Regions from separate parts of the Streptomyces sp. NPDC055506 genome, predicted to be linked through region 1. Evidence: riboswitches for the same ligand, from Rfam matches in the RefSeq annotation. Region 1 holds a riboswitch; the other holds the start of a gene.
What was found. Region 1 has a riboswitch for ZMP and ZTP ahead of ACWIF2_RS08475 (bifunctional 5,10-methylenetetrahydrofolate dehydrogenase/5,10-methenyltetrahydrofolate cyclohydrolase). Riboswitches for the same ligand answer to the same signal wherever they lie in the genome.

Region 1 (9,418 bases):
CTGTCGCACTGGTACGGCCAGCCGCTCCGGTGCCGCCCACGTCGTCGGGGCGGTGGCTCGGAAGTTCGCAGGCGAGGCGACGGAGCCAGCGGTCGGCAGCCTCCGGACGCCAGGGGCTCGCACGGTCGGCGAAGGCCGCCGGGACGAAGGCATCCAGCAAGTGCCTCTCGATGTCCTCGGCCGTGGGGAAGCGAACCTCGTCGTTGAGTTCGGACGGGTCGCGGGAGCTGTCCCCATACACCGTGCGCGCCAGTGTCACCATCAGCGGCGACTTGAGTACGGCGGCCAAGGGGACGGAGGGCGCGTCAAGGACGGCCGTCCAGACCGTGGCAGGCTCTCCGCCCGGGGCGGTCTCGCCGTTCGAACGTGCCGTGCGCTCCAGGTAGTCCCGCACTGCAGCCCGCTCCAGCGGCCGCAGTTCCACGACCTCGGCGGCCGTCAGCACGTCAGCATCGCCGCGCACTGCGCTGTCCCAGACGGCGGTACGGCAGGTGAGCAGAACGGGCAGCCGCTCGTCGAGGTCGGCGTTCAAGAGGCGCAACGCATCCGGGTGCGCTTGTGCGGGCAGTTCGTCGAAACCGTCGAGTACCGGGAGGATGAGACCGGCGTCCAGTAGTTCTTCGGCCAGCGTGCGCTCGCCCCGCACGGCCGCCAGCGGCCGGTACTCGGCGGCCAGCCGCTCGGCCAGCCACTCGCGCAGACCGACCGATCGGGGGTCCCAGCCCGCCAGGGCGAACAGCACCGGGATGGGGTCGCCGGGCCGCCGGGCGTCGATCGCGCCGAGGACGAACTTGACGGCGAGGACGGTCTTGCCCGCCCCCGGCTCGCCCAGCACGACCAGGCGGTGAGAAGGCAGGTCCCTGAACATCTCGACGATCCGGTCGAGCCGCTGGTCGCCGTCGCGTGGTGCGGGCAGGGGACGCCCGCGCCAGACGTTCCGCCCGTGGTCGGCGAGCGGCGGGCCGACGCGAGACCAGTGCACGCTCAGCGGCTCCGGGTCCTGCAGACGGCGCAGTCGGGCTTCGACCGCCCACTGGGCCTGCACCGCCTCGACGAGTTCGTCAGCAGCCCGTCGTCGCCGGTCGGCACTCGTCCGATCGTCCGCCGGTCCGCGCACGAGGTCGGCCACGAAGGCGCAGACCGAGACGAATGCAGAAATCGAGGAGATCCACATCGACGCCTCGTCCGCGTCACCGCCCCTGCTGGCCAAGACGACCACCAGCGCGACCAGGGCGGCTGCGACCACGCCCAGCCCGACGCTTCGTTGTACCCGTGCTTCGCTGAGTGGTGTCCACATGGCCTGATCCCCGTGCCCCGAACTGTCGGTCCCAGGTGAACGAGGTGCCGGGCGGCTGTGTACTGGTGCTGGAGTAGGCGCACGGAAGCAAGTCGGGAGCGTGCGCGCTCATCCGGAGTCACACAGGTGCATTGAGGCTGGGGCGGTGCCTTCAAGGTGCTCCTGGGCTATGGGTATGGGGATACTCGGCCGGCAAGTCCGGACGGCGCCTGACCGCGATCTTCGTGGTCCAGGCCGTAGCCTCGCCGGCGTTCCGCTGGGTGTACCGGGTTCTGTGCACCGGCCGCCTGGTGTCATAGCCGGTACGTCCAGTATCTAGCCGATGTCGCAATCGGCAGTCGGCCGATTGTGCAGGCCGTTCTTCCGACGGCGTCCGAGCGGTCCGAGCACCAGTGACACGTCGGGTGGCAGGGATCGCCGGTCACGGACCGATATGGACGTACGCGGCCCCCATGTCCACGGCGTCCGGACGCCGTGCCCGCAGAGTCCCCACTGCCGTGTGCAGGGCATGCGCGCAGCGGGCGGCTGCCGGTGGCCCGGGTGGCCGGGTGTGGCCGTCGGGCGTGAGCAATAGATTCTCGTAAAAGGCCCTGCCAGGCGCTTCAACTGGCCCTCCGTCGATATCTCTACCGAACGTGACGGCCCGTCCGGTCTGAAGTGGACGAGTGTCCCGGTGGTGCCGTCGGCCCCGACAGGCTCCATGTCGGTGACCGGGATGCCGTGTTCGTAGCGTTGGGTCCAGGCCCATGAGGCGGCGGTTGGTATGGATGAGCCATTCGCTGAGGGCTGCAACGACAGACATGCCTCGACGTGGGTGGCCGTCTGGGAGCAGTTCTGCGCCCGGGAAGTCGAAGAACCGAAGATCCCTTGATGCCATGACTGGTTTCTTCACGACGTGACCCTGCTCGTCCATACGGGTATCAGTGCCCCGCCCGTCATCTGCCACGGACAAAGAACCATCCGGATGGAGAGTGACGCCAACGAGCCACCCGGAGCGAACTCCGCTGGAATCTGCCGGATATCGTCGTTCAGCACCGTGTGCGCATCAGGTGACGGGTGCTCAGCGATGGCTGGGCCCACCGGTCAGTCGATGCCGTCGATGATGCGGAAGTCGCGCTCGACGCCGTCGGGGAGAGCCACCAGCGCCTTCTGGTATGCGTCGCTCTCGTATGCCGCGACGGCCTGTTCAAAGCTGTCGAACTCGATCAGAACGACGCGTTGCGTGATCCCGGCCTCGTGGGCGACGACTCGACCGCCACGGGACGGGATCCGGGACAGGGTGCGCCCGCCCCCAGCCTGGACAGCCGGACCAGCCAGCTTGTCATAGGCGGTCAGCCCCTCAGGGTCGGAAATGGCGGGGTAGACACTGACCCAGTAGCCCTTAGCCATGGAAACCTCCTGTGTTCGGCCGGACACGTCCGACTTCAAATTGACACTCAGATCGATACCGGCGACGGGTACTGCGGTCAGTTCAATCGCCTTATGCGCAGGCTAGGGCTTGATGTGCGGTCGAGGGAAAGACCGGTACGGGATAGACTCAGAACGGATCGTTATTAATCGGCAGGGAGGCCACGTGGCGCCGGATACGGTGAGCCTGCGGTACTTCCTGGTGCTGGCACAGGAGTTGAACTTCACCCGCGCGGCCGCACGGATCGGTATCGCACAGCCCGCACTCAGCGCCCGGATGCGCCGACTGGAGGCGGAACTCGGTACGGCCCTGCTGGTCCGCAACACGCGTAGCGTCGTATTGACCACGGCCGGTGCGGCTTTGGCGGAGTCCGCGCCGCCCGCGCTGGCGGCGCTGGACCGGGCATGGGACACCGCCCGGAGCGCGGCGGCCGGTGAACTGGGCACGCTGCGCATCGGATACAGCCTCAGCACCGGGGCCGAGACGGCACCGGCCCTGGTGGACAGGCTGATTCGCGGCAACAGCGGACTCGAGGTCGGCGCGGTCCCGATGGCGACACCGGAGATCTCCCCCGCGGTCGCCGACGGCCGCATCGATGCCGGGATCACCCGTGGTGAACAGCCGGGCCGTGGCGTGCGCCGGTTCCTGCTGAGGCGTGCGCGCATCGGGGTCCAACTGGCGCAGCACCATCCGCTGGCCGAACACACGGAGATCGAGATCGCCGACGCGGCCGCGTATCCGCTGCGCCTCCCGGACCGTGCGGCCAACCCCGTGATCCACGATCAGCTGTCAGCGCTGTTCCGAGACACCCGACCACACCCCCGATTCCACACGCCCGCAGTCTCTTTCGACATGTCTCAGCGCGACCTGCGCGACGGGGTCACCCTCGCCCCGGCCGGAGAAGCCGCGGCCACGGCACAACCGGCCGGTCTCACCTGGCGACCACTGCTAGGCGGGCCCAGCCTGACGATCCACCTGGTCCTCCCACGCGAGCAGTCGCCACTACACCGCCGCATCCGTGCCGTCGCCAAAGCCCTGGCGCACGAGCTGCACTGGCTGCCGGACTGACGCGCAAGCGGTCAAGCGAGACGGACGCCTGCGGCGGCAAGGCCGAAGACCCTGCGCCCGGCGGACCTCGCGGTGATGACGACGACGGTGGTCTTGCTGCATGTCCGACACGACCTCGCCACGCCGGCGGATCAGCATCCGATGATGGCCCCGGGGCCGGTCCGAGTCGTACACCGCGGCGACGTCCTCGCCCAGCCCGAGATCTCGGCGGATACCGCGCCTTCGCCGACGCCGAACCGGACAAGCACGGGGAACCGGCGGGAACGCCCGCCGTCAACGGCGTCCATGACGTCGGTCAATGCCTAACGCCAATCAGGGCTCGACCTCTCCCCGGCCATGGTCGCCACACTCGGCGGGCCCAGCCGGCGCTGCGGTTCGACGAAGCGCGAATACAGGCCCTGCGGGTCGAGGACGGTGCGCTTGGCGGAGTGCTGGCCCACTACTCGATGATCCATATCCCACCTGGAGAACTGCCCGCGCTGCTCGCTGAGCAGATGCGCGTTCTGGCAGAAGGGGGTCTGCTCCTGCTGTCCTGCTTCGGGACCGAGGGGGCCGGAGCAGGTCCGCTTCGATCACAAGGTGGCGCCCACCTATAGCTGGCCAGCGGAGCAGTTTGCCGAGTTGCTGGCCGGGGCCCCGAAGCCTGGCCACCTCGGCCATGGCCGGGCTCAGGCCCTCACACAACAGGAGGCGCACCCCATGCGCTGGCAAGCCCCGGATGCGCCTCCCTCATTCCGCCCTGGCGGGCGGGAACGGAGATTCCAGCATGCCTGCAACCGCCGTCTTACGGCAGCCGTCGCGCACCCTGGTCATCACCGCGACCGCCGTGCCCCTCGCCCTGGCCGTCCTCGCCGACCTCCTCGCCTACAGCGACCGGCTGCTACGCACCGGCCGCAGCGACCGCGTGTAAGGCTGGCCGCCGCAGGCTGTGCAAGGACGGTGGTGGCATAAGACCCGGAGCGGGGGGTCTACCACCAGGGGGTACATGCGATGTTGCTCGTGGTGCCGAGGCTGGTCAGCTGTGCGCAGACACGGAAGGCTCGGCTCGCCGAGCTGCTGGTGGGGTATGCCGCGGTCGTTAGCCTGGCGCCGACCGAGAACGTTGCGAACGGACCGCACTGGATCCAAGACTGCTTGTTGTCGTTGGTGACATCCATCCAGACGTGTCCCTTGGCCGTGGGACCCCAATCGCTGGCTCCCCCGGTGGTCAAGACGCCCCACCCCATCTGTCTGCCGCCAACGGTGCCGGTCTGCATCGCGTACGAGGCGACAGCATGGGGATTGTTGATCACCAGCGCTCCTGCCCCCGCCACACCCCGGCCACTGAGGCTGTCGGGGATGTCGGTGAAACCATTCGCACCTCCCGTGCAGTCCGACGCCGCTGCCTGAGCCGCACCGGAAGACCCGGCCACGAGCCCTGCCCCGAGCATGAGCGCGGCCGCCCCCACGCTGAAGATCCGGCGAATGCTGTGCATGTCTTCTCCCTGGTCTTCGTGCTGACGGCTCCCGCAGCTCGGCGCTTTGCCGTAGTGCCCGACTACCGGAACCCTCGCCTTGTAGTCACAACGGCTATCGCTGTTACTCGGCTCGAGCGTTCGCGTCGCTTTCGCATCAGCTGCCTTAGCGGCCAAAGTTTCCTTCGAGTCAGCGCCTCGCAGCGTAGAGCGGACCAGGAGCGTCACGTCCTGACAGATGTCAGGGTGCGGCATCCGCCGCCGTTGCCTGCACCTCCCCACGAGACGGGCCCGGGCGGCAGGCCGATCCCAGCTGCTGTCCGCGTCGAGGCTGAGACCCCTGGAGCCGGTGGGGCCTGGTCCGCGGTCCGGAAATCGCGGTTGCCGACCAGATCACTCTGCTGCGTGTCAGGCGTTCGGCGAGCAGGTCGACGATGTCGTGCCACGCTCGCTGCGCGTGCCGTGGGTGGTAGCCAACGCCGGGGACCACGGGGTGGTCGACCGGCGGGTGGTGGAAGGCGTGCCATGCGCTGCATACGCACGGCCAACTCGTCTCCGAGGCGCCACATTTGGTTACCCCAGCCGCCCGCCACCTCGCGGATGGCCAGCCCTGCAAGGTCTGGATGTTGCTCCTGCAGCAGGTCGCGGACCAGGTCTGCGGTGATCTCGATCTCGGTGTCGGTCATGCGAAGTCACAGTACTGAGGCGGCAGGCGGAGCGGCTCTCGCTCTCCGGAACGTCTCGCTGTGATTCCTCTGGCATCACCAATTCGGTTTCAGAGAGCTGCAGATCAGAGGCTTTGGGACGGAGCGAACCCAAAGTTCAGAGAAGCCTGCATCCGCTGCCCGATGCTCCACGTCAAGCCCAAGATGCTCGCCCGGCCTGACCCTCACCTTCCTCCGCGCCAAGCGCGACGAGACCCAACGCCGAGCCCAGCGACCATCCGTCCACCTCGGCACCCCCGGCGGCGCTGAGGTCAGGGTTGCTGGATTCCGAGCTGATTTGCGGCGGCGTCCACGGTCTGTGCGAGCAGAACGGCGATGGTCATAGGCCCGACGCCGCCAGGCACCGGGGTGATCAGACGGGCGCGGGTGAGGGCGGTGTCGAAGTCCACGTCGCCGACGTTGCCCGGGTTGTATCCGGCATCGATCACGACCGCGCCGGGCTTGATGTCCTCACCCCGGATCAGCCGGGGTCGTCCGACGGCCGCTACCACGACGTCCGCTTCCCTGACGATCGCCGACAGGTCCGCCGTGTGCGAGTGGCAGTAGGTCACCGTTGCGTCCTTGGCGAGGAGGAGCATCCCCACCGGTTTACCGAGGATGGCGCTGCGGCCCACCACGACAGCGTGCTTGCCGGCGAGGTCGACGTCGTACGCCTCCAGCAGTCGCATGATCCCTGCCGGCGTGCAGGACACGAAGCCCGGCAGGCCAAAACTCATCGCGGCGAAGGAGCGCGTCGTGACCCCGTCGACATCCTTCTCCGGGGCGATGGCCTCGAACGCCGCGCGCTCGTCGATGTGCGGGCCGCAAGGATGCTGGAGCAGGATGCCGTGCACCTCCGGATCGGCGGACAGGCCGACGAGGGTGTCGATCAGCTCAACGGTCGTGGTGGCGGCCGGCAGACCGATATGGCGAGACTGGATACCTGCCTTTGCGCACCTCGCCCGCTTCATGCGGACGTACGTGACCGACGCGGGGTCCTCTCCCACCAATACGGTCGCCAGACACGGGGCAGTACCCGTGCTCTGCGAAATCTCCGCCGCCTTGACAGCAGCCTCTTCGACGATGCGCTCGGCAAGGCTGGTGCCGTTCATGAGCTGGGCCGTCTGAGTCGCGGACACGGTTGTCCTCCAGGCGTTGCTGATCACTCGCCCAGGCGCACGGCAACGACGTCTCGTCAGACCGCTCCCCGGTGGTGCTCCACCTCAGCGCCAGTCACGGCCCGCACCGCACTGTAGTCGACCAGTTACTTCCAAAGCGCCGCACCCTCATTCCTGACGCGCCCACGACCCGTGGGCGTTCATCGACCATCCGGGTCCCCATCCCCATCAGCTCGGAGGCACTTTGACGAGTCACATACCCCTCTTCATCGGCCGCCGCATCGAGGCGCACGCCTGCGACCCGGCGAACACCCCCGTTCCACTCGTCGCCGGCGCCCGCCGGGGCCTCGGCGCCATCCGCACCCGCCGGCACCACGCCACCGGAGACGTCCCACCCCAGCGACCGCGCCTCGCACCCACCACCCGCGCCGGCCCGCCGACCACCATGACTGCCCGCACCGCCCGACAGCGCTCCGAGCACGTCGGTGGCCGGACCCGATGGTCCGGCCACCGACGGGAGAGAGGCCGACCACCCCGCCGATGGTGCCGGGGCCCGATGTCGAGGCTGGCATTGTCCAGGTCGAGGGTGCGGACCGTCAGGCGCTGACCACGACCCGGTGGTCCGCCGTGAACGGCTTGCCGGAGACCAGCTCCGACTCACGCCCGTCAGGGCCCACCGGAACTTCGCCGACCAACGTGACGCGGTGCAGCCGCCGTTCCACCTGGAGATGGTCCAGGTCACTCGGGGCGAGGTGGGCGGTGGCACGGTTGTCCCAGAACGCCACGCTGCCCGGCTCCCAGCGGAAGCGCACCGTGTACTCGGGCCGGGTCAGTTGCTCGTAGAGCAGTTCCAGCAGCTTGCGGCTCTCGCGCGGGGTCACATCCAGGATGTGGCTGACGAAGCCGGGGCTCACGAACAGCGCCCGCTCGCCGGTCTCCGGGTGGACGCGCACCACGGGATGGTGGGCGACCAGCAGGTTGTCGTTGACCCGGCGGGCATAGCCGCTGTCGCCCACGAGCTTGTCGTCGGCGCCGTAGCGGTGCTCGGCGCGCAGCCCGTCGATGAAGGCGCGGACCGGGGCGGACAGTCCTTCGTACGCCGCGACGGTGTTGGTCCAGGTCGTGTCGCCGCCGTGCTCGGGGACGGTCTCCGCGCGCAGGATCGAGGCGGCCGGAGGGTTCACAGCCGGGGTGACGTCGGTGTGCCAGCCTCCGAAGTAGCTGTAGTTGCGGCTGGTCCGCTGCTGCTTGAACCCCTCCCCGTAACGCTGCTCGTAGCGGCGCGGGTCGATGGTGAAGATCTGCGGGAATTCCTCAGGCGGGGCGTCGTCATGTGGGTGGGCGTAGGTCAACTCGCCGAAGTGGCGGGCGAAGGCGATCTGCGAGGCGTGGTCGAGCTGCTGGCCGTGGAAGAAGACAACCTTCCAGCGGTGCAGGGCCTCACGGATCCGCCGCACTTCCTCGGGCGACAGCGGCCGCGAGATGTCGACGCCGGTGATGTCGGCGCCGATGTGGCCTGCGACGGGGTGGACGGTGAGCGTGGCTTCGGCGGGGACGGGCATGGTGTGATCTCCCGTGTGTCGTGACCGCTCGTACGGTCTTGGGAATGCGGGAAGGCATGGGAAAAGCCCGAAAGAACGAGAAGAATCCGAACGAATTCGAGGAAAGCGCTGAACCGCGGCGCCGACCGCAACGCGAGGTGCGGCAGCCGGAGCCGTCAGACGCTACAGATGGCGCTGGCGACGCGCCGCAGATCCACGTGGAGACGCATGGCGAGGCGCGAGGCCCGGAAGGCAACGAGGGCCGCGGCATGTGAGTGCACTGGCTGGTGGTGCCGCATCGCTGCTCCCCTCGCCGCGTCCACGGATCGCTCCGCCGGCTGATTGGGCGTTCCTTTCGATCGATGCTCGCTGTATGTCACACGGTTCGTCAACAGCGTGGTATTTCGGCTCCATTGCAACCTTGTGCCACGAGGCGGGCGTGGAAGAAGGGTTCATTGACATCTCGATCGATCCCGCTGAGACTCGATCACATGTATGAGGTCCCGCTCCTGACCAGAGAGCGTTGTGTCGACCTCAAGCGCGTGTCGAGCGCCCGCTGTTGATTCGGCCGTCTCCTCATGCCGCCGCGACCGGCGGCCCTGGGCACGGTTGACCCGTCCGCCCTCTGACGCATCACTCCCCATGAACCGGCCGCCCCCGTTGTGAGTGGCGCCGGTTGCGGCCACGCAGCGATCGGAAGCACGATGAGCCCGGAATTCCTCTGGTACGTCCCCAACACCGTCGAGCCGGGCCACCGCGGCGACGACACCACAGCCGACTGGGGGTCGATCGAATACTCGACAGACCTCGCCCGTGCCGCGGAGGAGC
Region 2 (9,418 bases), on a different contig from region 1:
GTCCAGCGCGAGTCCCAGCAGATACCGCCACTGCCGCAGCGCCCGCCACAGCAGCGCCACGTCCCCGCCGGGCCGGTCGCCGCGGCCGCCCGCGCGGCCATCGCCTGAAACACCGTCGCCGTACCGAAACAGACGGCCGCACCAAGGGCGCACACCATTCCAAAGATCACAAAACGACAGTGGGGGAGGGGGTGCGGGCAGGGGGGCATGCACGCCCGCTCTCACCGCTCTCTAGGCTGACCGCTCGGCAGTACACGGCGAGGCACCCGAAGCGGTACCCGGCGCCGTACACGACACGAAGAACACGGGGGAGAGACGAACATGGCCGAAACACGTCGACGGCTGCGCTCCAGCACGGTGGTGCTGGGCGGCATGGGTGTCCTCGCGGCGGCCCTCTCCGCCTGCGGCTCCGACCCGGACCGCCGCTGTGTGGACCGGGACAGCTACGACTACATCAACGGCTACAAGATCGTCGCCGACAAGAACTGCAACTCCGGCTCCTCGTCCGGCTCCTCCTACGGCAAGGGCCGCAAGAAGACCGGAAAGTCCAAGACCACGGACGCCGACTGGTACTACGACGCCGACATCAGCGCCGGCTACGCCGACAACGGCACCTTCAGCCGCAGCGAGGCCGTCGACCGGGGCGGCTTCGGCTGCTCGGGCTCCGGCAGCGGCGGCGGCTGAGCGGGCCCGGGCAGATGGAACGCCGCACCATGGAGCCCCGCCCCGGCTGGCAGCAGACCGTCGAGGAACAGGGCCTGATCTACCCCCTCACCCGCTACCCCGACGACTCCCTGCGCCCCTACTGGGACGAAAGCGCGTACTACGTCTTCACCCTTCCGGAGATCGAGGCACTGGAAGAGGTCGTCGAGGAACTCCACCGCATGTGCTTGGCGGCGGCCGCCCACATCGTCGCCGAGGACCGTTTCGCCGACCTGGGCATCACCGACCCCCGCATCGCCCGGGCGGTCGCCGAGTCCTGGCACCGCCGCGCCGAACTCCCCTCCCTCTACGGCCGTTTCGATCTCCGCTACGACGGGACCGGCCCGGCCAAGCTCCTGGAGTACAACGCCGACACCCCCACCTCACTGGTCGAGGCCGCGTCCCCCCAGTGGTTCTGGATGGAGGAGCGCTTCCCCGGCGCCGACCAGTGGAACTCCCTCCACGAACGCCTCATCGACGCCTGGAAGAAGCAGGCCGCCCTCCTCCCGCCGGGCAGCCCCCTGTACTTCGCGTACTCCTCCGCCGACGAACTCGGCGAGGACATGATGACGGTCGCCTACCTCAAGGAGACGGCCGAGCAGGCGGGCCTGGCGACCGACTGGATCGCCATGGAGGAGATCGGCTGGGACCGCCTCTCCGGCCGCTTCGTCGACAACCGCCTCCGCTTCATCCGCAGCGCCTTCAAGCTCTACCCCTGGGAGTGGCTCACCACCGACCGCTTCGCCGACCATGTCCTGGACACCCTCGACAACGGCGGCGGGACGGGCTCCACGCTGTGGATCGAACCGGCCTGGAAGATGCTCCTCAGCAACAAGGCCCTGCTCGCCATCCTCTGGGAGCTGTATCCGGACCACCCGAACCTCCTGCCGGCCCACCTGGACGGCCCCCGCGACCTGTCCACCACGGGCTGGGTGGCCAAGCCCCTCCTCGGCCGCGAGGGCGCGGGCGTCACGATCCACGACCCGGGCACCGCCCCCACCCTCCGCGACGAACCCTGCGTCTACCAGCAGCTTGCCCCCCTGCCCGACTTCGACGGCAACAGGGTGGTCCTCGGCGCCTGGGTGGTGGAAAACGAGTCGGCGGGCCTGGGCATCAGAGAGTCCTCGGGCTTGATCACAGACGAGTACGCCCGATTCTTGCCCCACGTGATCCTTTAGTGACCGTGCTTTTCAGGGGCGCGGGGAACTGCGCGACCAGCCCCCACGCACCCGCACCCGGCAATGCTCACCCACCCGGCAGACGCTTCCCCGACCCAACCGGTAGGCTGATCGCCGGGCCGTGACTGGCGCGCTGGGATGGACAAACCATCGGGGAGCGGCCCGAACGACAAGAGCCGTGCGCCTGGGCCGTACCGTGAACGCTGAACGCAACGTCCGGAGGTCCCCCATGCCCGAGCAGCTCACCCCCGCTTCCACCGCCTACCGCGCCGCGCTGGACGTCATCCGCGCCGTGGAACCCCGCGTGGCGGACGCCATCGGCCAGGAGGTCGCCGACCAGCGCGAGATGCTCAAGCTGATCGCCTCCGAGAACTACGCCTCCCCGGCCACGCTCCTGACCATGGGCAACTGGTTCAGCGACAAGTACGCCGAGGGCACCATCGGCCGCCGCTTCTACGCCGGCTGCCGCAACGTCGACACCGTCGAGTCCCTGGCCGCCGAGCACGCCAAGGAGCTATTCGGCGCCCGGCACGCCTACGTCCAGCCGCACTCCGGCATCGACGCCAACCTCGTCGCCTTCTGGGCCGTCCTCGGCGCCCGCGTCGAGGTGCCCTTCCTGGAGAAGACCGGCGTACGCCAGATCAACGACCTGACCGAGGCCGACTGGTCCGAGCTGCGCCAGGCCTTCGGCAACCAGCGCATGCTGGGCATGTCCCTGGACGCCGGCGGCCACCTCACCCACGGCTTCCGCCCGAACATCTCCGGCAAGATGTTCGACCAGCGCTCCTACGGCACCGACCCGGCCACCGGCCTGGTCGACTACGAGGCCCTGCGCGCCCAGGCCCGCGAGTTCAAGCCGCTGATCATCGTCGCGGGCTACTCGGCCTACCCCCGCCTGGTGAACTTCCGGATCATGCGCGAGATCGCCGACGAAGTCGGCGCCACGCTCATGGTCGACATGGCGCACTTCGCCGGCCTGGTCGCGGGCAAGGTCCTGACCGGCGACTTCGACCCGGTCCCGCACGCCCAGATCGTGACGACGACCACTCACAAGTCGCTGCGCGGCCCCCGCGGCGGCATGGTCCTGTGCGACGACACCCTGAAGGACCAGGTCGACCGCGGCTGCCCGATGGTCCTCGGCGGTCCGCTCCCGCACGTGATGGCCGCCAAGGCCGTCGCCCTCGCGGAGGCCCGCCAGGAGTCCTTCCGTGACTACGCCCAGCGCATCGTCGACAACTCCCGCGCCCTCGCCGAGGGCCTGATGCGGCGCGGCGCGACGCTGGTGACGGGCGGCACGGACAACCACCTCAACCTGATCGACGTCGCCTCCTCCTACGGCCTCACCGGCCGCCAGGCCGAGGCCGCCCTGCTCGACTCGGGCATCGTCACCAACCGCAACGCGATCCCCGCTGACCCGAACGGCGCCTGGTACACCTCCGGCATCCGCATCGGCACCCCGGCCCTGACCACCCGCGGACTGGGCACGGCGGAGATGGACGAGGTCGCCGGCCTCATCGACCGCGTCCTCACCGGCACGGAAGCGGGCACCACCAAGTCGGGCGCCCCCTCCAAGGCCCAGCACGTCCTCGACGCGAAGATCGCCGACGAGATCTCCCAGCGGGCGACGGACCTGGTCGCGGGCTTCCCCCTGTACCCGGAGATCGACCTCGGCTGACGAACGCCCCATAAGGGGCGCGGGGAACTGCGCGATCAACCACAAACGGTCCGCGGTTCCCCACCCGCCGAAACCACCCACACCCCTCTGAGACAATAAGAAACATGGCCTCTGACCGTCCCCGCGTGCTCTCCGGTATCCAGCCCACCGCCGGCTCGTTCCACCTCGGCAACTACCTCGGTGCCGTCCGCCAGTGGGTAGCCCTCCAGGAGACCCACGACGCGTTCTACATGGTCGTCGACCTGCACGCGATCACCATCCCGCAGGACCCGAAGGACCTGCGCGCGAACACGCGCCTGGCCGCGGCCCAGCTCCTCGCGGCCGGTCTCGACCCGGACCGCTGCACGCTCTTCGTCCAGAGCCACGTCCCCGAGCACGCCCAGCTCGCCTGGATCATGAACTGTCTCACCGGCTTCGGCGAGGCCGGCCGGATGACCCAGTTCAAGGACAAGTCCGCCAAGCAGGGCGCCGAGCGCGCGTCCGTCGGCCTGTTCACGTACCCGATCCTCCAGGTCGCGGACATCCTGCTCTACCAGGCCCACGAGGTCCCGGTCGGCGAGGACCAGCGCCAGCACATCGAGCTCACCCGCGACCTCGCCGAGCGCTTCAACGGCCGTTTCGGCCCGACCTTCACCGTGCCGAAGCCGTACATCCTGAAGGAGACGGCGAAGATCTACGACCTTCAGGACCCGACGATCAAGATGAGCAAGTCGGCGTCCACGCCGAAGGGTCTGATCAACCTCCTCGACGAGCCGAAGGCCACCGCGAAGAAGGTCAAGAGCGCGGTCACGGACACCGACACCGTCATCCGCTTCGACGCGGCCGAGAAGCCCGGCGTCAGCAACCTCCTCGGCATCTACTCGACCCTCACGGGCGAGAGCATCGCCGAGCTGGAGGCGAAGTACGAGGGCAAGGGCTACGGCGCGCTCAAGACGGACCTGGCGGAGGTCATGGTCGATTTCGTGACGCCGTTCCGGGAGCGCACCCAGCAGTACCTGGACGACCCCGAGACGCTCGACTCGATCCTCGCCAAGGGCGCCGAGAAGGCGCGCGCGGTCGCCGCGGAAACCCTTTCCCAGGCGTACGACAGGGTCGGTTTCCTGCCCGCCAAGCACTGAACCCGCCCCCGCGCACAGCCGTACCACCCGACAGCGCTGTACATCACTCCGGTTGCGCCTGCCTGTAACCCGGCCGTGGCCGTACAGTCGATAACCGGGTGGTCGTATCAGCGACCCGCCAACTGAACGACAGGAGACGACGTGGGGACCGTAACGATCGGTGTTTCGATCGCGGTCCCGGAGCCTCACGGCAGCGAGCTCCAGCAGCTGCGCGCGGGCTTCGGCGACGCCTCGGCTCACGGCATCCCCACGCACGTCACCCTGCTGCCGCCGACGGAGATCGACGAGGACGCCCTGCCGGCCGTCGAGGCGCATCTGACCGAGGTCGCCGCGGCCGGCCGGCCGTTCCCCATGCGGCTGTCCGGCACGGGGACGTTCCGGCCCGTGTCGCCGGTCGTGTTCGTCCAGGTCGTCTCGGGAGCGGAGGCCTGCACGGGGCTCCAGCAGCAGGTCCGCGACCCGGCCGGGCCGGTCCCGCGCGAACTGCAGTTCCCGTACCATCCGCACGTCACGGTGGCGCACGGCATCGACGAGGCGGCGATGGACCGCGCCTTCGAGGAGCTCTCCGGCTACGAGGCCGAGTGGCCCTGCACCGGCTTCGCCCTCTACGAGCAGGGCGCCGACGGCGTCTGGCGCAAGCTCCGCGAGTTCCCCTTCGGCGGCGCGGTCGTGCCGTCCCAGGCCGGCCCCGCGGAACGCGGCTCGGTCCCCACGCGCTGAATCGGAGTCAGATCGGCGGCCGCGTCAGATCGGCAGCCGCCGGAACACCCCGCGCGGCAGATGGCGCAGTGCCGCCATCACCACGCGCAGCGCGCCCGGTACCCACACCGTCTCCGAGCGGCGGCGCAGACCCAGCTCCACGGCCGTCGCGACCGCCTCGGGCGTGGTCGCCAGCGGTGCCTCGGGCAGGCCGGCGGTCATCCGCGTACGGACGAAGCCGGGGCGTACGACCATGACGTGCACGCCCGTGCCGTGCAGCGCGTCGCCCAGGCCCTGCGCGAAGGCGTCCAGGCCGGCCTTGCTGGAGCCGTAGATGAAGTTCGCGCGACGGGCCCGCTCGCCCGCCACGGAGGACATGACGACCAGGGAGCCGTGCCCCTGGGACTGGAGCGCGCGGGCGCACACCAGGCTCGCCGAGACCGCGCCGGTGTAGTTGGTCTGCGCGACCCGCACGGCCGCCTCCGGCTCCCGCTCGTCACGGGCCTGGTCGCCGAGCAGGCCGAAGGCGAGCAGCACCATGTCGATGTCGCCCTCGGCGAACACCTTGCCGAGCACGCCCTCGTGGGAGCCGGGGTCGAGCGCGTCGAAGGCGATGGTGTGCACATCGGCCCCGAGCCCGCGCAGCCGCCCGGCGGCCTCCTCCAGGGCGGCCGAGGGGCGGCCCGCCAGCCAGACCGTGCGGGTGCGGCGGGCGATCAGCCGGCGGGCGGTCGCCAGGGCGATCTCCGACGTACCGCCGAGGACGAGCAGGGACTGGGGGAGACCGAAGGCGTCCTTCATGGGAGCTCCTAGGTGCCTAGAGGTGGAGGCGGCGGGCCAGGTCGGACACGAACACCCCGTGCGGGTCCAGTTCGGCGCGCAGTGCGCGGAAGTCGTCGAGGCGCGGGTACATGGCCGCGAGCAGGTCCGGGCGCAGCCGGGCGTCCTTGGCGAGGTAGACGCGCCCGTCCGCGGCGGCGACCTCCTCGTCGAGTTCGTCGAGGAACGCGCCGAGGCCGGGCAGCCCCGCCGGGATGTCCAGCGCCAGCGTCCAGCCCGGCACGGGGAACGACAGCCAGCCCGGGTCGCACTCCCCGAAGCGCTTGAGGACGGCCAGGAAGGACGGGCAGCGGCGCTCAGCGATACGGCGGACGACCCCGCGCAGCGCGTCCTCCCGGCCGTGCCCGACGACGAACTGGTACTGGACGAAGCCGCCGCGGCCGTAGACGCGGTTCCAGTGGGGCACGCCGTCCAGGGGGTGGAAGAAGGCCGAGATCCGCTGGAGCCGGCCGACTCGTGCGCGCGGGGACTTGCGGTACCAGAGCTCGTTGAAGAGGCCCACGGTGGTCCGGCTGAGCAGGCCCTCGGGGACGACGGCCGGGGCGGCCGGGAGGCGGGCGGTGCGGAAGGCCAGCGGGTCCGTGCGCAGCCGGGCGGGCAGCGCGTCCAGGGGCGCGTGGTCGCCGCGGGTGAGGACCGCCCGGCCGGTGGCGGCGCCGCGGGCCAGCAGGTCGATCCAGGCGACCGAGTAGCGGTAGCGGTGGTCGGTGGCCGTCAGCCGGGCCATCAGGTCGTCGAGGTCCGCCGCCCGTTCGGTGTCGACCGACATCAGCGAGGTCTCGACCGGCTGGAGGCGGATCGTCGCGGTGAGGATCACGCCGGTCAGTCCCATGCCGCCCGCGGTGGCGTCGAACAGGGGCGTGCCGGGGATCACCGTGCGGATCTCGCCGTCGGCGGTGAGCAGTTCGAAGGACAGCACATGCCGCGCGAACGAGCCCGAGACATGGTGGTTCTTGCCGTGGATGTCGGCGCCGATCGCCCCGCCGACGGTGACGTAGCGCGTGCCGGGGGTGACCGGCACGAACCAGCCGAGCGGCAGCAGCACCTGCATCAGCCGGTGCAGGGAGACGCCCGCGTCGCACAGCACGGTCCCGCCGGCGGCGTCGATCGCGTGAACGCGGTCCAGGCCCGTCATGTCGAGCACGGCCCCGCCCGCGTTCTGCGCCGCGTCCCCGTACGCCCGTCCCAGGCCCCGGGGGATCCCGCCCCGGGCCCCGCACTCCCGGACGGCCGCCGCGGCCTCCTCGTACGTCCTCGGGCGGATCAGCCGGCCCGCCGTGGGAGCGGTGCGGCCCCAGCCGGTGACGGTGGTGTGGTCCAGGCCCATGACGTCCGGAGCGGAATCGGTGTCGGCAGACATGACCGTGACCGTATCGCCCTCTTATGAGCGATTAGTTAGTGAACATGGCATCCCTCCCCGAAATGGGTGATTAATGGGATGTCGCTCAATATTGCCGGAGTTCGGGCCGCGGGGGCGTGAACAGTGAGTCCACATGGACGACCTCGACGACCTGCACGACATGGACCACCGGATCGTTTCGGCGCTCAGGGCGTGCGGCACCGACCCGCGTGTGGCGGGCGCCGCGCGGGCCCTGTCCTGGGCGGGGGAGCACGCGGCGCTGTGGCTGGCGGCGGGGCTCGCCGGAGCCGCCGTGGACGGCGGGCGGCGCGGGGCCTGGCTGCGCGGCACGGCACTGACCGCCGGGGCGCATCTCGTCAGCATGGGCGTGAAACGAGTCGTGCGCCGACCGCGCCCCGCGCATGTCGAGCCCCTCGTGCGCACCGCCGGCCGGCACTCCTTCCCCAGCTCGCACGCCGCCTCCGCCGCGGCCGCCGCCGTCGCCTTCGGCGCCCTGGGAGCGCGCGCGGTACCGCCCCTCGCCGCCGCCGTGTGCGTCTCACGGCTGGTGGCCGGGGTCCACTACCCCTCGGACGTCGCGGCCGGCGCCGCCCTCGGCGCGCTCACGGCCCGGCTCGGCGCCCGCTGGGTGAAGGGGGGCGCCCGCCATGACTGAGGCGCCCGCCATGGCCGAGACGGCCGTCCTGCGGCAGCGCGCCGGCGAGCAGCGGCCCGCGCCGCCCCGCAAGGGCGGTCTCCTGGCCGGTCTCCTCAGGACCGCTCGCCCCCGGCAGTGGATCAAGAACGTCCTCGTGGTCGCCGCCCCCGCGGCCGCGGGCGAGCTCTTCTCCCGGCACGCCCTGGTACAACTCGCCCTCGTCTTCGTCCTCTTCACCGCCTGCGCCGCCGCCGTCTACCTCGTCAACGACGCCCGCGACGCCGAAGCCGACCGTGCCCACCCCACCAAGCGGCACCGGCCGGTCGCCGCCGGGCAGGTTCCCGTACCCGTCGCCTACGCCGTCGGCGGCGTCCTCGCCGTCCTCGCGCCCGCCGCCGCTGCCCGGCTGTGCCCCCCGGCCGTCGCCGCCCTGCTGGTCGCCTACCTCGGCATGCAACTGGCCTACTGCGTCAGCCTCAAGCACGTCCTCGTCGTCGACCTCGCCGTCGTCACGACCGGCTTCCTGATGCGGGCGATGATCGGCGGACTCGCCCTCGGCATCCCGCTGTCGCGCTGGTTCCTGATCACCACCGGCTTCGGGGCGCTGTTCATGGTGTCGGCCAAGCGCTACTCCGAAGCCGTGCAGATGGCCGGAAAGGCGGGCGCCACGCGCGCGTTGCTCACCGAGTACACCAGCGACTACCTCCGCTTCGTCTGGCAGCTCGCGGCCGGGGCCGCCGTCCTCGGCTACTGCCTGTGGGCCATGGAGGAGGGCGGTGTCCCGCACACCAGCGTGCTGCCGTGGCGGCAGCTGTCCATGGTCGCCTTCGTCCTCGCCGTCCTCAGATACGCCGTCTTCGCCGACCGCGGTACGGCCGGCGAACCCGAGGACGTCGTCCTGCGCGACCGTGCGCTCGCCCTCATCGGCCTGGTGTGGATGGCGATGTACGGCCTGGCGGTGGCCAATTGGTGACCACGCGCGCGTGGCGGGCCCGACCGGCTCGCCCGTGCCGTCGTGAACTGGCCGGCTTCGCCGCCGTCGGTCTCCTCGCCTACGCCGTCGACCTGGCCCTGTTCAGCTGGCTGCGAGGCCCCGCCGGACTCGACCCGCTCACCGCCAAGGCCCTGTCCTTCGTGGCCGCCTGCTCGGTGGCCTACGCGGGCAACGCCCTCGGCCCCTACCGGACCACGCGGGGCCGGGGCTGGCGG

Region 2: another riboswitch for ZMP and ZTP. It lies ahead of ACWIF2_RS11090 (glycine hydroxymethyltransferase); the one in region 1 lies ahead of ACWIF2_RS08475 (bifunctional 5,10-methylenetetrahydrofolate dehydrogenase/5,10-methenyltetrahydrofolate cyclohydrolase).

Annotation. Positions count from the first base shown of each region.
Region 1 is NZ_JBSHKH010000014.1:73,265-82,682, reverse strand. It holds gene ACWIF2_RS08510 (NACHT domain-containing protein) at 1-1,246, opposite strand, end outside; gene ACWIF2_RS08505 (DUF1330 domain-containing protein) at 2,381-2,686, opposite strand; gene ACWIF2_RS08500 (LysR family transcriptional regulator) at 2,871-3,773, shown strand; partial or broken gene ACWIF2_RS08495 (class I SAM-dependent methyltransferase) at 4,089-4,409, shown strand; gene ACWIF2_RS08490 (hypothetical protein) at 4,540-4,683, shown strand; gene ACWIF2_RS08485 (hypothetical protein) at 4,742-5,248, opposite strand; partial or broken gene ACWIF2_RS08480 (dienelactone hydrolase family protein) at 5,637-5,756, opposite strand; gene ACWIF2_RS08475 (bifunctional 5,10-methylenetetrahydrofolate dehydrogenase/5,10-methenyltetrahydrofolate cyclohydrolase) at 6,204-7,070, opposite strand; ZMP/ZTP riboswitch at 7,093-7,178, opposite strand; gene ACWIF2_RS08470 (TauD/TfdA dioxygenase family protein) at 7,646-8,611, opposite strand; gene ACWIF2_RS08465 (putative leader peptide) at 8,767-8,820, opposite strand; gene ACWIF2_RS08460 (LLM class flavin-dependent oxidoreductase) at 9,295-9,418, shown strand, end outside.
Region 2 is NZ_JBSHKH010000021.1:34,139-43,556, forward strand. It holds partial or broken gene ACWIF2_RS11075 (hypothetical protein) at 1-158, opposite strand, end outside; gene ACWIF2_RS11080 (hypothetical protein) at 322-684, shown strand; gene ACWIF2_RS11085 (glutathionylspermidine synthase family protein) at 699-1,880, shown strand; ZMP/ZTP riboswitch at 1,992-2,077, shown strand; gene ACWIF2_RS11090 (glycine hydroxymethyltransferase) at 2,077-3,555, shown strand; gene trpS (tryptophan--tRNA ligase) at 3,660-4,673, shown strand; gene ACWIF2_RS11100 (2'-5' RNA ligase family protein) at 4,815-5,393, shown strand; gene ACWIF2_RS11105 (decaprenylphospho-beta-D-erythro-pentofuranosid-2-ulose 2-reductase) at 5,418-6,173, opposite strand; gene ACWIF2_RS11110 (FAD-binding protein) at 6,190-7,572, opposite strand; gene ACWIF2_RS11115 (phosphatase PAP2 family protein) at 7,706-8,227, shown strand; gene ACWIF2_RS11120 (decaprenyl-phosphate phosphoribosyltransferase) at 8,238-9,182, shown strand; gene ACWIF2_RS11125 (GtrA family protein) at 9,179-9,418, shown strand, end outside.